DNA from 4 places in the Paenibacillus sp. FSL P4-0184 genome. Region 3 is predicted to be linked to each of the others. Evidence: riboswitches for the same ligand, from Rfam matches in the RefSeq annotation. Region 3 holds a riboswitch; each other region holds the start of a gene.
The links. Region 3 has a riboswitch for cyclic di-GMP ahead of MKY52_RS04435 (glycosyl hydrolase). Riboswitches for the same ligand answer to the same signal wherever they lie in the genome.

Region 1: another riboswitch for cyclic di-GMP. It lies ahead of MKY52_RS03980 (bifunctional diguanylate cyclase/phosphodiesterase); the one in region 3 lies ahead of MKY52_RS04435 (glycosyl hydrolase).
Region 2: another riboswitch for cyclic di-GMP. It lies ahead of MKY52_RS06730 (choice-of-anchor A family protein); the one in region 3 lies ahead of MKY52_RS04435 (glycosyl hydrolase).
Region 4: another riboswitch for cyclic di-GMP. It lies ahead of MKY52_RS18365 (thiamine pyrophosphate-binding protein); the one in region 3 lies ahead of MKY52_RS04435 (glycosyl hydrolase).

What each region holds. Positions count from the first base shown of each region.
Region 1 covers NZ_JBBORN010000001.1:926,628-929,829, forward strand. Annotated here, with positions in the region: gene MKY52_RS03980 (bifunctional diguanylate cyclase/phosphodiesterase) at 1-1,786, opposite strand, end outside; cyclic di-GMP riboswitch class I at 1,908-1,994, opposite strand; gene MKY52_RS03985 (Zn-dependent hydrolase) at 2,228-3,202, opposite strand, start outside.
Region 2 covers NZ_JBBORN010000001.1:1,571,421-1,574,622, forward strand. Annotated here, with positions in the region: gene MKY52_RS06715 (LPXTG cell wall anchor domain-containing protein) at 1-97, opposite strand, end outside; gene MKY52_RS06720 (hypothetical protein) at 94-282, opposite strand; gene MKY52_RS06725 (hypothetical protein) at 313-519, opposite strand; gene MKY52_RS06730 (choice-of-anchor A family protein) at 512-1,600, opposite strand; cyclic di-GMP riboswitch class I at 1,711-1,801, opposite strand; gene MKY52_RS06735 (hypothetical protein) at 2,293-2,685, shown strand; gene MKY52_RS06740 (winged helix-turn-helix transcriptional regulator) at 3,071-3,202, shown strand, end outside.
Region 3 covers NZ_JBBORN010000001.1:1,037,543-1,040,744, reverse strand. Annotated here, with positions in the region: gene MKY52_RS04440 (sugar phosphate nucleotidyltransferase) at 1-1,213, shown strand, start outside; cyclic di-GMP riboswitch class I at 1,350-1,429, shown strand; gene MKY52_RS04435 (glycosyl hydrolase) at 1,442-2,992, shown strand; gene MKY52_RS04430 (glycosyl hydrolase) at 3,146-3,202, shown strand, end outside.
Region 4 covers NZ_JBBORN010000001.1:4,200,515-4,203,716, forward strand. Annotated here, with positions in the region: gene MKY52_RS18365 (thiamine pyrophosphate-binding protein) at 1-1,174, opposite strand, end outside; cyclic di-GMP riboswitch class I at 1,293-1,390, opposite strand; gene MKY52_RS18370 (methyl-accepting chemotaxis protein) at 1,581-2,831, opposite strand; gene MKY52_RS18375 (helix-turn-helix transcriptional regulator) at 2,954-3,202, opposite strand, start outside.

The DNA.
Region 1 (3,202 bases), 110 kb from region 3:
AATCATTATGGTATAGGGTTATAAGCGATATATTCACTGAAATCGGAAGTGGCTGGATTCCTTCCTGGATCCATTTACTCAACATGATACATACTGATTTAAACACCATTAAATCTAATTTCACAATAAAGCGATTCCTCTCAAATATGGGGATAAATACTGCAGGAGATATAAGTCCTTTCTGAGGATCATTCCATCTAACCAATGCCTCAGCGCCATGAAAACTGTTCACTCGCAGATCCATTTTCGGTTGTAAATATACTATAAATTCACCATTTGTCATGGCAGCATCCATCTTTCTTACGATGTCTTGCTCTTCGTGTATCTGCAATAACAATTGTTCGTCAAAGAAAGTGCATGAGCTCTTGTATCCACCTTTAATGGACTTACAAGCGATTCCTGCTCGGTCAATACATGTGAGGATATCGCTCTGACGATCATCTATACAGTAAATTCCACAATTAATCACTAGCCTAAAACCTTCTTCATTTCCAAATGTATAGTCGCTCATTTGTTCAGTAAGTACTTGTATACGGATGATTAATTCCGCCTTATTATCATACGAAGTGAAAAGAATAAAACGATCACCCCCTAAGCGTCCAATGACATCCTCGTCTAATGTGTTTGCTGTTAAGCTATTAGCCACTTGAATCAAAATGCTATTTCCTTCATGAAAACCGACAATTTCATTTATGTATTTAAATTGTTCAATATCAAATTGCAACACAGCAAACTTTGTATTCGGTTTCTCTTTAAGTAAATACTGAGCATCTTTAACAAATTTATTAGTTCTAGAAAGATGTGTTAACTCATCCTCAAAGGCAATCCTCTCCATCTGTTTCCTAATTTTGCTCTTATTTAATAGAATGTTTACAAATATGATCAATAATAAGACAAACATGATTACACATAATAGAAAAGTCGCCTGGCTCATTTGAGACGCTTTGGCCATGATCACATCTTTCGGTATCACGGAGAGAATATACCAGTCCTCAACCCCCTGGATGCCCGAATAGCCAACCATTTTGCTATCTCCGTTAATCCAAAATATTCCTACTCCAGATTTTTTTGCGGTTATGTTCTCTTTAAAGATTTGCAGTTGTTTCTTATTTCTAGAATCAATACTTATACTTTCGAATATGTTATCAATGGACTTATCCTCTTCGAGATTCTTCGATTGGATAATGACTTGTCCCTTTTGATCAATGATTTGAGAATAACCATGACCTTTAAAAAAAGAAACTGCAAGAGCATCATAAAGATCCTGTGTATATCTGCTGGCAGATAAAGCACCCTTCACTTCACCTTTAAACTTAAGTGGACTATTGATCGTAATAATTTCTTTATTGGAGATCTTATCTAAGAATGGATCAGAAATACTGCTAATACCCTGCAGAGCTTTTTGAAACCCTACTTCATCTGATACATCAAACATTGTCCCATCCGATGCGTAAGCTTTACCATCTGGGCTGTTGATGCTAATTCGAATAAAATTATATTTTTTATCAAAGTGATGCAGATATTTTTTGGTCTTATCCCAATCCATATAATTGATTTCCGAAATAGAATCAGCAATTCCATCTAATGAATCTAATCCACCCTGTATCATATTTCCAACCGATTTACTCGCATGTATCGTAGCTTCTGATGTAGCAGCAACCGCTTCTTGCTCATAAGAGTTAGCAGTCCATTTTATGAAATAGTAAGAACACCCCCAAAATATCAACGTTGCCATTATGACGAGGCCTATCATTCTCCATACTCTCAGTGGTTGTGTCTGATCCATGTACTATCATCCTTTTTCCGATTTATTACGTTTTTTTATTAGAAAACGAGCAAAAAAAAGCCGCTATCAGAATGATAACGGCTGCATATGCATCAAAAAATAAGAGCATGAAACTCCCACTGCATGCAACCGGCTGTCATATCTATAAATAGATTTAGACCCTATGGCTTTGTGTCCCTATTTTTCAATAGGTTTACCAATATTTTGTTTTCACTATTACTAGTCCTAAATACTCTATTAAAAATATGTTACCTCCAAAAGACCTATTTCCGCTGTGATTTAATTTTTTTGAATGGGAAATTTTTCACAAACGTCAATGTTAACTTTAATATAATATTTATTAATGTAAAGCAACAATTCTGCGAACAATTATAAAATTAGATACTAAAGCCCAATGTAACATATATATATGTCACATTGGGACTTACTTCTCAACACGAACTATGTTTGTCTTACAAACGCATAACGAAGAACAGCTTCTTCTAAAATATCAATCCCCATAATGATATCATCCAAGTCTGTATATTCATTAGGATGATGACTAAGTCCATCTACAGAAGGAACAAAGATAAGCCCTACTGGGCAAAGTTTGTTCATGTTCATGGCATCATGCCCTGCCCCACTAATCATCCGTTGACTCGATATCCCCTTCTCTTCACAAATGGATTCTAGAACATGAGTGATCTCATCCGATAATAGGACTGGTTCCTCGGAGATGATTTCCGTACTCGCAATTTCAAGTTGTCTGCTCTCTTGTACTGAGGCTATCGTCTGATACAAATGGTCTAACACACGTTGCCTGGATGCCACGGAAGTAGATCTGATATCAATTTTAGTTTCCACTTCTCCCGGAACCACGTTCATGGCTCCATTTAAGATTTCTATCACCCCGAGCGTCGCAACCGTTCCAAATTCTTGTTCGAGTTTGGCTGCTTTTTCAAGCTCTAACGCTATTTCAGAAGCACCCAGAAAAGCATCTCTTCTCATATTCATAGGTGTCGTTCCGGAGTGAGATGCTTTCCCTGATATTTGAATATGAAGCCTCACGGGCGCAGCAATTCCAGTCACAATTCCAATTCTTTTATTATTGTTTATTAAGACAGGACCTTGCTCAATATGTAATTCGAAAAACGCTTTTAATTCCTCATTAACTCTACTCGCCTGATCTATACTGTTATAATCAAGTGCACATAGCGAAAATGCCTTTTCCATTGTAATACCGTCTTTGTCCTTCAAAGACCTATATTTCTCCTTCTGAAATAACCCTGACATTATTTTGCTGCCTACTGTTGAAATACCAAAACGCGAGGATTCTTCACAGGCAAATGAGATAATTTCGATCGGATGATCCGTTTCAATCCCTTTTTCGTTTAGACGTTTGATCACTTCCAAAGCAGCCGTTACACCTACTACCCC
Region 2 (3,202 bases), 530 kb from region 3:
GCGTTGGCTTCGGTGTCGGCGTCACGATCGGCGTTGGTGTTGGCGTCACGATCGGCGTTGGTGTTGGCGTCACGATCGGCGTTGGTGTTGGCGTCACGTTGGTGTTGGCGTCACAATCGGCGTTGGTGTTGGCGTCACGATCGGCGTTGGTGTTGGCGTCACGATCGGCGTTGGTGTTGGCGTCACGATCGGCGTTGGTGTTGGCGTCACGATCGGCGTTGGTGTTGGCGTCACGATCGGCGTTGGTGTTGGCGTCACGATCGGCGTTGGTGTTGGCGTCACGATCGGCGTTGGTGTTGGTTTTGGTTGGCGTCACGTGTGTGTTGGCCTTGGTGTGTGCGTTGGCTTCGGTGTCGGTGTTGGCTTTGGTGTGTGCGTTGGCTTCGGTGTCGGTGTTGGCTTTGGTGTGTGTGTCGGCTTCGGTGTCGGTGTTGGCTTTGGTGTGTGTGTCGGCTTCGGTGTCGGTGTTGGTGTGTGCGTTTTGGTGTGTGTGTCGGCTTCGGTGTCGGTGTCACGCACGGCGTAGGCGTGTGTGTGTCACGGTCGGCGTCGGTGTTGGTGTCACGGTCGACGTCGGCGTAGGCGTCACGGCCGGCGTTGGTGTTGGCGTCACGGCCGGCGTTGGTGTTGGCGTCACGGCCGGCGTTGGTGTTGGCGTCACGGTCGGCGTTGGTGTTGGCGTCACGGTCGGCGTTGGTGTTGGCGTCACGGTCGGCGTTGGTGTTGGCGTCACGGTCGGCGTTGGTGTTGGAGGTGGTTCTTCCCCTCCATATGGATACCAATGCATCTGCACCCCACCAGCAAATCCCTTTGCAATCAGCGTCCCATGCAGTTCACCGGAATTATAAGTTACTTTTGCAAGCGGAGCTAGGATAGTTCCTTCTATTGTTAAACTTCCAATGTCAACAGTGCTAGCTTCATAAAAATTAAATAATACCTTGTTAGGGCTCCCTCCCCAGATTTGAAAGCTTGGAATGTTAACTGAACTTCCGCTAACGTTAATGATAACTGTGGCGCTATTTGCAATATTAAACTGTAAGCCATTAGCACCAGCGAAATCGGCAGCACTAAGATTAAGAACGTTAAATGGTTCCGGAGCATCAATCGTTATTTTCCCATATTCCTTTTTGAAAGTTCCTATTGTAGCAAGTGAAGAGAATTCATTAGAACGTCCAATAAGAAATTGCTCTTCAGCATCAAAATCAATAGGAGTCCCTTTTCTCGCTGGTTCTTTAAGATCTACACCGTTGCTGGAAAAAACACCACCATAAACGGATGCTCCATGAACAGTCCCATTAGTAAAACTGATGTCATTACCAGCAATAAGAACATCTCCACCTGGATTATCCTTGGATACGCCGTAATTCTGCAAAGTAATGTTACCTTTGGCCGCAAGGCGCCCATGAACCTGATCATTAGATTGTTTGAAATCCCCAAAAATAAAAGTATTAAAATTCCCTGCAATACCTAACACAGGTGTAGGAGTATAGGGGAGCACCTCCCCAGCCGCTTTTACCAAATGACCTCCAGAAAGACCACTACCTACTGTCAAAATCCCCGCTAATACTAGTGCTAGCAGCGGTTTCATTCTTCTTTTCAAAAAGCACACCTCCTAAATCTATGATTTATATTTAATCAGAATAATTACCAGAAACTCTAAAGGACCTAACAACAAAAAAGACCGCCAAAAAAGAAGTGGAATTCCCTTCTCATGGCAGTCGGACGGTCATAGCGCATTTAAGACACTTTAGACTCCTGGACTTTGCGTCCCACCCTTTCAGGCGGTTTGCTATTATCATGATAATATATGTATTGACTTGCAGATTAGAACTAGCATTTTAAGCATCCTATTAAATAATCGTCTATGACTTTTAATACTTTTGAACTAATAATAGTTTAGCGCTCCATCCCCACAATTGTCAATCAATCCCTTCTGATATTCATACGCGTAAGCAAGCACAAAAAAAGCGCCTAAAGGCGCTTCACACAAAGGTTTTCCTTTAATTTTAAAGTAACTTTATCCAACCTAATATCGATATCCATAATGGAATACTTAGAATCAAACCAAATACCATTCCACGGCGGAGACTTCCTTCCTCATTCATCCTAATTCTCCCTTTATATAAGTCTGAAGCATTATTTTTTATTATTACAATTTTAATATATTTTATTCTTTCTAATTTAGTTGTGAATTCAATCACATTGGACTAGCTGTTTAGAAATACCATTGATTATTTTTGGAATATCGGGGTAGAATACGAATATACGTTCCCATTAGAGGTGATGAGATTCATGAATAGAGCTGAAAGCAGGGACAACATGCTGGTGAAATCTTATTTATTGCTTCCGATGATTTTATCAGCTTTCGAACGGGACTCCGCCATTCTATCTGCACATTTACGAACACCCACCCCCTATCTGGAGGTTCTTGAAACAGCCGCAGCAGTTGCTACAACAGATCTAAGAGATGTTCGTTCAGAGATGAGAAAACGGGGAATCAAGGTTTATGAGCAGAACAGACTTAACACGGGGATAGAAGCCAAATTTATATGTCGTGGATACCATGAACGAATGCTGCTGTTAAACGACATTGTCGCTGCCCAAGCTGCCATTCATATGCGCAGATATCTCGGTCTGGATATTTCATCTTTTAAGAGCTATGAAGAGCAGTATCAGATTAAGTGAAGTAGCGAAGAAGCTGCCCCCTCCCCCATTTAATTAGCGAACAAAAAAAATAGGCCTTACCATGGGAGTTGGCAAGACCTGAGAGATTTATACCACAAAACACTGGGGGGTGTTTGGTGTCTTCAATATATACCTTGAACCTGAAAATAAGATGATGCTCACATGAAAATTACATTAAAAAACTTCAATTCGTAGCTTAGGCTATCCGCTTGATAGTTAGCCACGAGTGCTTTGAACTAATTGTTTCAAAATGATATAGTGAGTTCGTTGCTCGCAGGATGACTTGATAGCAGGTTGAAAACATAATAAAGTCGGGACTTGAGTACGGAGCGACAACAGGCGTTTGCCTTTTCGTTGAATATTTTCTGAAGGAGGGTAATAGCCCATGAGTGATGAAATCTGTATACCACCTGGCATTCAACAGAAGGACACTAGCTTTGGCTACACCTTGTCTATCATTAGTGGTAAATATAAAATGACTATTCTCTACTATCTCTCTGAAAACAAGATCGTGCGG
Region 3 (3,202 bases):
AGAATCATCTTATCTGGCCACCGGCCGCAGCCAAGTAGAAATGATACAAAGCCAACTGGGAAGTCATGTGCCGATTATCGTTGAACCGGAGCGTCGGGATACTTTTCCGGCTATCGCCTTAACAGCTACCTATCTTTATTCAGTGGCAGGTGTTTCTCCAGCGGAGACGGTAGCAATATTGCCTGTTGACCCTTATGTAGAAGCATCCTTTTTCGATACCATAGCTATGCTTGAGGGGACCATGCTGGAAAGTGGAGCAAATCTGGCACTAATGGGTGTTGTTCCTGAACATGCCTCAGAGAAATACGGATATATTATTCCTACCACCGAAGAGGCGGGGGGAAATGGTTTTATGAAGGTGAGTCATTTTCAAGAGAAACCAGACCGCATACAAGCAGAACAGCTCATCGAGCAAAATGCATTGTGGAATTGTGGAGTGTTTGCCTTCCGCTTAGGGTACTTGTTAGATATTTTGCAGCGTAAAGGGTTGCCTTTAGGATATGAAGAATTGCAGAAGCAGTATAAGCTATTGTCTTCCATCAGCTTTGATTATGAAGTGGTAGAGAAAGAAGAACATATTGTAGTACAGCCGTATGATGGATTCTGGAAGGATCTTGGAACGTGGAATACGCTGACAGAGGAAATGAGTAGCAAACATGTAGGAAAAGGTTTTGTAACGGCGGATTCTGAGGGGACTTGCTTGATTAATGAGCTGGATATTCCGATTACGGTAATTGGTGCGAAGGATCTGATCATTGCGGCTAGCCCGGATGGGATTCTAGTTACCCATAAAGCTGAGAGCCCGCGGATTAAAGAAGTGCTGAAGACCTTTGAACAAAGACCGATGTACGAGGAACGCCGCTGGGGCCATTACAAAGTTATTGATTATGTGAAATATGATGAAGGCAATGAAGTGCTGACCAAACGGATTTTTATATCCGAGGGGAATAATATCAGCTATCAATTACATCGCAAGCGTAGTGAAATTTGGACAATCGTCAGCGGCGAAGCAAGTATTGTGCTGAATGAGAAAAAACATAATGTGAAGGCTGGGGACGTGGTACGTATACCGGAAGGAACGAAGCACGCGATCCTTGCTTTGACGGATGTCGAGTTTATAGAGGTACAGACGGGTTCTGAATTAGTAGAAGAAGATAACATTCGTATTACTTTAGACTGGAATGATATAGAACTACAACAATTCATTTCATAGGTCTAACCTATCTATTTAACCAATCCAAAATTTCTTGAAACAGGTAAATTGACTCAATTATCAAAAAAAGTCATAAAAACACTAAATATATCATTAATTGTCGTCGATACTTACGGTAAGAGAGATTATTTCTCTTAAATTGAAAAGGCAAACCTATCGAAAGGTAGGGACGCAAAGCTATAGGGCCTTCGAAAGAGTGGCAGCCTGGCTACCGAAAGGGAGATTATTTTGAAAGCTTACCGTACGTATCGATTATTTGGCGCATTTCTGTCACTCGTCTTGTTTCTGACTGCACTTCCGCTTACTGTTGGAATTTCGCCGTCTGTTGTCATAGCTGCTTCAAATTCTGGAACGCCAGTTACCCCAGGAGCCTCACCTGAAGCCGTAAAGCTGCTTAACTATTTTTACTCGATCTCAGGAAAAGGTATTATTGCTGGTCAACATGACTATTTAGAAAGTCCAGATGAAATTAACAATATGCTGAAGGGAACCAGCGGACAATATGCCGCTCTTCACGGTTATGAACTGGGCGCGATCAGCGGTCAGTCAGAAGGAACGATGACCTGGCAGCGTCAAAATGTGGTGAACAGCGCCATCAACTGGAATAAAGCGGGCGGGATCGTAGCTATGACTTTTCATGCTAACCTGCCGGGCACCTCTTATGACTGGGATAATGTGAAAAAAACACTTAGTCAGAATGAGTTCGATAGTTACGTTACACCGGGTACCAAGCAATATAACAGTCTGATCGCTGAACTTGATAAGGTGGCAGTCTCTTTAAAAAGCTTGCGCGATGCCAATGTTCCGGTGCTTTGGAGACCCTATCATGAAATGAACGGGAACTGGTTCTGGTGGGGGAAGAAAAATAACTTTTCTAAACTTTGGAATATTATGTATGACCGTTTTGTTAACGTTCATAAATTAAATAATTTGTTATGGGTATGGAGTCCGAATGCTCCCAATGTTTGGTCAGATCCTTATGCGCTAACTTATCCAGGTGCTGATAAAGTAGATATTCTGGCAGTAGATATATACGAAAATGATTACCAGCAAAAATACTATGACAGCTTGTTGAGTCTAGCCGCAGGCAAACCGATTGCGATCGGGGAGAATGGTGAAATGCCTAATCTGGAGAAGCTTCAGCAATCACAAAGTAAATGGACGTATATGATGAGCTGGGGAAAAATGCTTTACGAGAATAACAGTGCAGACACAATCAAAACATTTATGAATAGCAACTACACCCTGACCAGAGATAAATTAAATACTGGTCTGGCACCGACACCTAGCGCTGCACCAGCGCCGGCACCTCCCGAAGAAGATGGTGAGGCAGCCATTCCTCTTGCGAAGGGGCTTGCAGGAGAATATTACAACAACATACAGCTATCGGGAACAGCAGCTCTTACTAGAACTGATGCAATTATCGATTTCAATTGGCGGCAAGGATCGCCGGATGCCGCCCTCGGGATTGATCGTTTCTCCATACGTTGGAGCGGTAAAATTAAGCCATTTTATGATGAGCAATATACATTTTACACTACCTCAGATGATGGCATCCGTGTGTGGGTGAATGGGCAATCCGTGATTGATAGTTGGACTAAGCAAAGTGGTACTGAGCGTAAGGGGAATATAACGCTGAAGGCTGGTCAGCTATACGATATCAAGGTGGAGTATTACGAAAATGAAGGCGATGCGAGAGTCCGCTTGATGTGGGAAAGTGCTAGTCAAGCTAAAGAGACAGTTCCAGCAAGTGCACTTTATCTTCCGGATGTCTCCTGATTGATGAAAATTACAGGTCGATCCTTAGTGGCTCTGCGTTATTGCAGAGCTACTAAGCTATAGTCCTCATTAGGTCAGAAGACGATTGTCCGATAACAGGTATGTTTATTTAGCACCTGTGGAGGCAGTACAGCTACCGAAAGGAGGATTTATTTGCGTAAATATTATAAGCAAAACAGATTGTTGTTTACTATATTACCGGTGTTTATT
Region 4 (3,202 bases), 3.2 Mb from region 3:
TCGCAGCATGGAAACCGTGACTTCCATCATCAACAAAGACTGTGCTGTTATAAGGAATCAAATCACTCATCGTACTCAAGACCGATGCAAGTGAAAGGTTTGGTAAAATCGGAGGCTCTTCGGTATAATCGGAATTTGTCGGTGCTTCGCGTTTTGTGATATTGTTCGTGTCAATATTATTGAGATAGTAAACTAGATTGTCGCGTAGATCTCCAGTCACTGGAATCGTTTTAGAGAACAATATTTTTCCGACAAAAGTCGGATCGCTATCAAACTGAATTAATGTTGCAGGATGATTTTCCCTTTTAAGATTACAAATAGTCATATCACTTAAACGTGACCCGAGAACGATAAATAGATCACTTTGATTCAGCAAGTCATCCCCATGGGTACAACCGCCTACTCCAATTGGACCGTGATAGAGTGGATGATCCCAAGCTATAGCCCCTTTACCACCTGGAGATGTAACTACAGGAATATTAAATGTTTCCGCTAATTGAATTAGCTCACTATGTGCTCCTGAGCGGTTAACGCCCTTACCTGCGATAATTATTGGATTCTTAGAGTTATTTATAGCATCAAGTACACGGTCGATATTAGCATGGCTAACCAGTGATTCGCGTTCAGGGATTACAATATTACATTCCTCTAGCAATTCCGTTTGTACATCAAAAGGAATACAAAGGTGAACTGGACCACGATTACCGCTCAAAGCAATGGATATGGCATGATTAAAGATTGTGTTAAAGTGATCTCCACGTTCAATAAGCTTGCTATATAAGGTGGCAGGTCTAAACATATCAGCTAAATCAGCTAGAAAAGAGGTAGAGTCCTGACATTGGGGAATTCCAAGCTCTTTAATAGATTGATGGCCAGTAATAAATAGGACAGGTAGGTTGTTAGCCTTAGCATGTGCTGCTGCAGTTAATAGGTTTGTTCCACCAGGACCTGAAGTACCAAAAGCTACACCTAGTTTTCCAGTTTTAAGCGCATACCCGGCTGCTTCGAAGCCGGAACTGGACTCATGTCTCCCAGGAATAAATTCAATACCGTAATCTACCATTTTAAGAACAATAGGACAAATGGATTTCCCGATAATACCAAAGGAATGGGTAACACCTAGGTTCCGTAGTGCTTCCGACATGTAATCTGCGACTGTCTTCAAAAAATACACCTCACAAGTTGATTGTTATTTTAAAATCAAACATTAGAAAACCTGTGCTCTGAATTAGGGCACAGGTTGGTGGCATAAATCGCCATAGAGACTGAACAATTGTTCAGTCGTTTTGGTTTTCTGCAACCTGGCAGTCATGGCCTCTGATTAAAAAAATGAGGCTGTAGATCCATGGTTTTGCGTCATCCTCTTTCGAAGATTTTGCCAATATTAATTTTAAAATTTATAAGAAGAATTTTCCTTTACAATATATTCCTAGAGAACCTTTGTCAATATATTTTCGCAAATTAACTCGAATTTTGACGAAAGTATTGTCCAACCTATGAAATAATAGATATAAAAAAACTCCCCCTAAGTCAAAACTTAGGAGGAGTTTTTGGACTTGTTTATATGATTTGCAAGTGACTTAAAACTTGAAAATATGGATAGTCTTCTGTAGATTAAACACAGCCTGTGTCATTTTCTCAGTTTCTTCAGCAACAGACTGCAGGGCATTAATTTGTTCATTCATAGCGGCGGATACTTCCTCGGTGCCGGCAGCGGTTTGCTGTGTGATCGCAGAGATATTCTCTATTGCACTTGAGATTTTCAAGGCACTTTCCAACATCAGATCACTTTCAGCAGAGAAGGAAGAGATTTGCTCGGTAATATACTGCACACTTTGCACAATTTGAGCAAAGATATGAGCAGATTGAGTGATCATCTCATTCTGTACCTGTACGACTTCTTCGTTGATAGCGATATTGTCAATCGCTTGTTTGATATCAGTTTCGATGCTCCGAACTAAGCCAAAGACTTCCTTCGTTGAAGCCGTTGATTCCTCGGCAAGTTTACGAACCTCCTGTGCGACTACAGCAAATCCTCGACCATGCTCTCCGGCGCGTGCTGCTTCGATGGAGGCATTCAGCGATAAGAGGTTGGTCTGCTCAGCGATCTCTGTGATGGTTTTTGTAATCATCGTAATTCCGCGAGCATTATGAGACAGGGCTTCGATAGTATCAGCTACTTTTTGAGTAGCCTGGATGTTTTTGCGCATGCCTTCAGCTTGAGTATCAACGGACTGCCGTCCTTGTTCAACTAGTTCTAATGTATGTATTGAACGTCTGTTCATTTCTTTCGTTGAGTTCGTATAATTGGATACTTTATTCTCAATATCTTTAATAGATTCTGTCATTTCAGCGATATCCGTAGATATTTCATTTGCACCAAGAGCTAGCTCGTTAGACGAAGAGGCTACCTGTGCCATGACAATTTTCAAATTCTGATTCTTATCTTCGATTCCACGGCTTGCATCCATAACTTGACGAGTGATTTGTGATGCTTCTGTCAAAATCTTCTTGAGCTTGTCAATCATAGTATTAAAGGAACGACTTACGTCCCCCATAGACCCGTTCTCATCGGCTCTACTAGTAAAATCCCCTTTTGAAATACTATGAGATACATTCGCGATGTCATCAAAAGAAGATGTAAGCGTTCTCTCGATAAAGCGGGCCACTGGGAAGGTTAGAGCAGCAAGAACAACGATTAGAACAATACCCAAAATAATGTTGCCTAAGATCATAAAAGTAACTAAAACAGGAATGGCAAATAGTGCGGCAACGAGGTAACATCCGGCAACAATTCTTTGTTTTAACGGAAGTTTATGCATCCAGTTCATTGGTATAATGTCCTCCTTATTAATATTATGTATTGGTGTTATTATATGGGATTTAAAGGTGATTGGTCTATAGTAAGAACTGACATAAATCTTCTTTTCGGAGTAGTTCTTTAGATTTCGTGTCAAAAATCCTCATAAATAGCGGAAATTTTTGCGATAGCAGACTTTACCATCTCTAAAAGTTCTTGCGGTGAAAGTACAATAACTGAGGGACTAAAAGAAAGGATTATCCGGCAGGCCGACTCGATCGTATTAAATTCGGCATCTACGTTCACCCACTCTGCATTGCTAGTTGGCTCTATCAATTGGACAGAGACGAATCTTTCTCGCTGTAATTCTTTTAAGACAGATGCTCTAACCCTTAGCTTTAC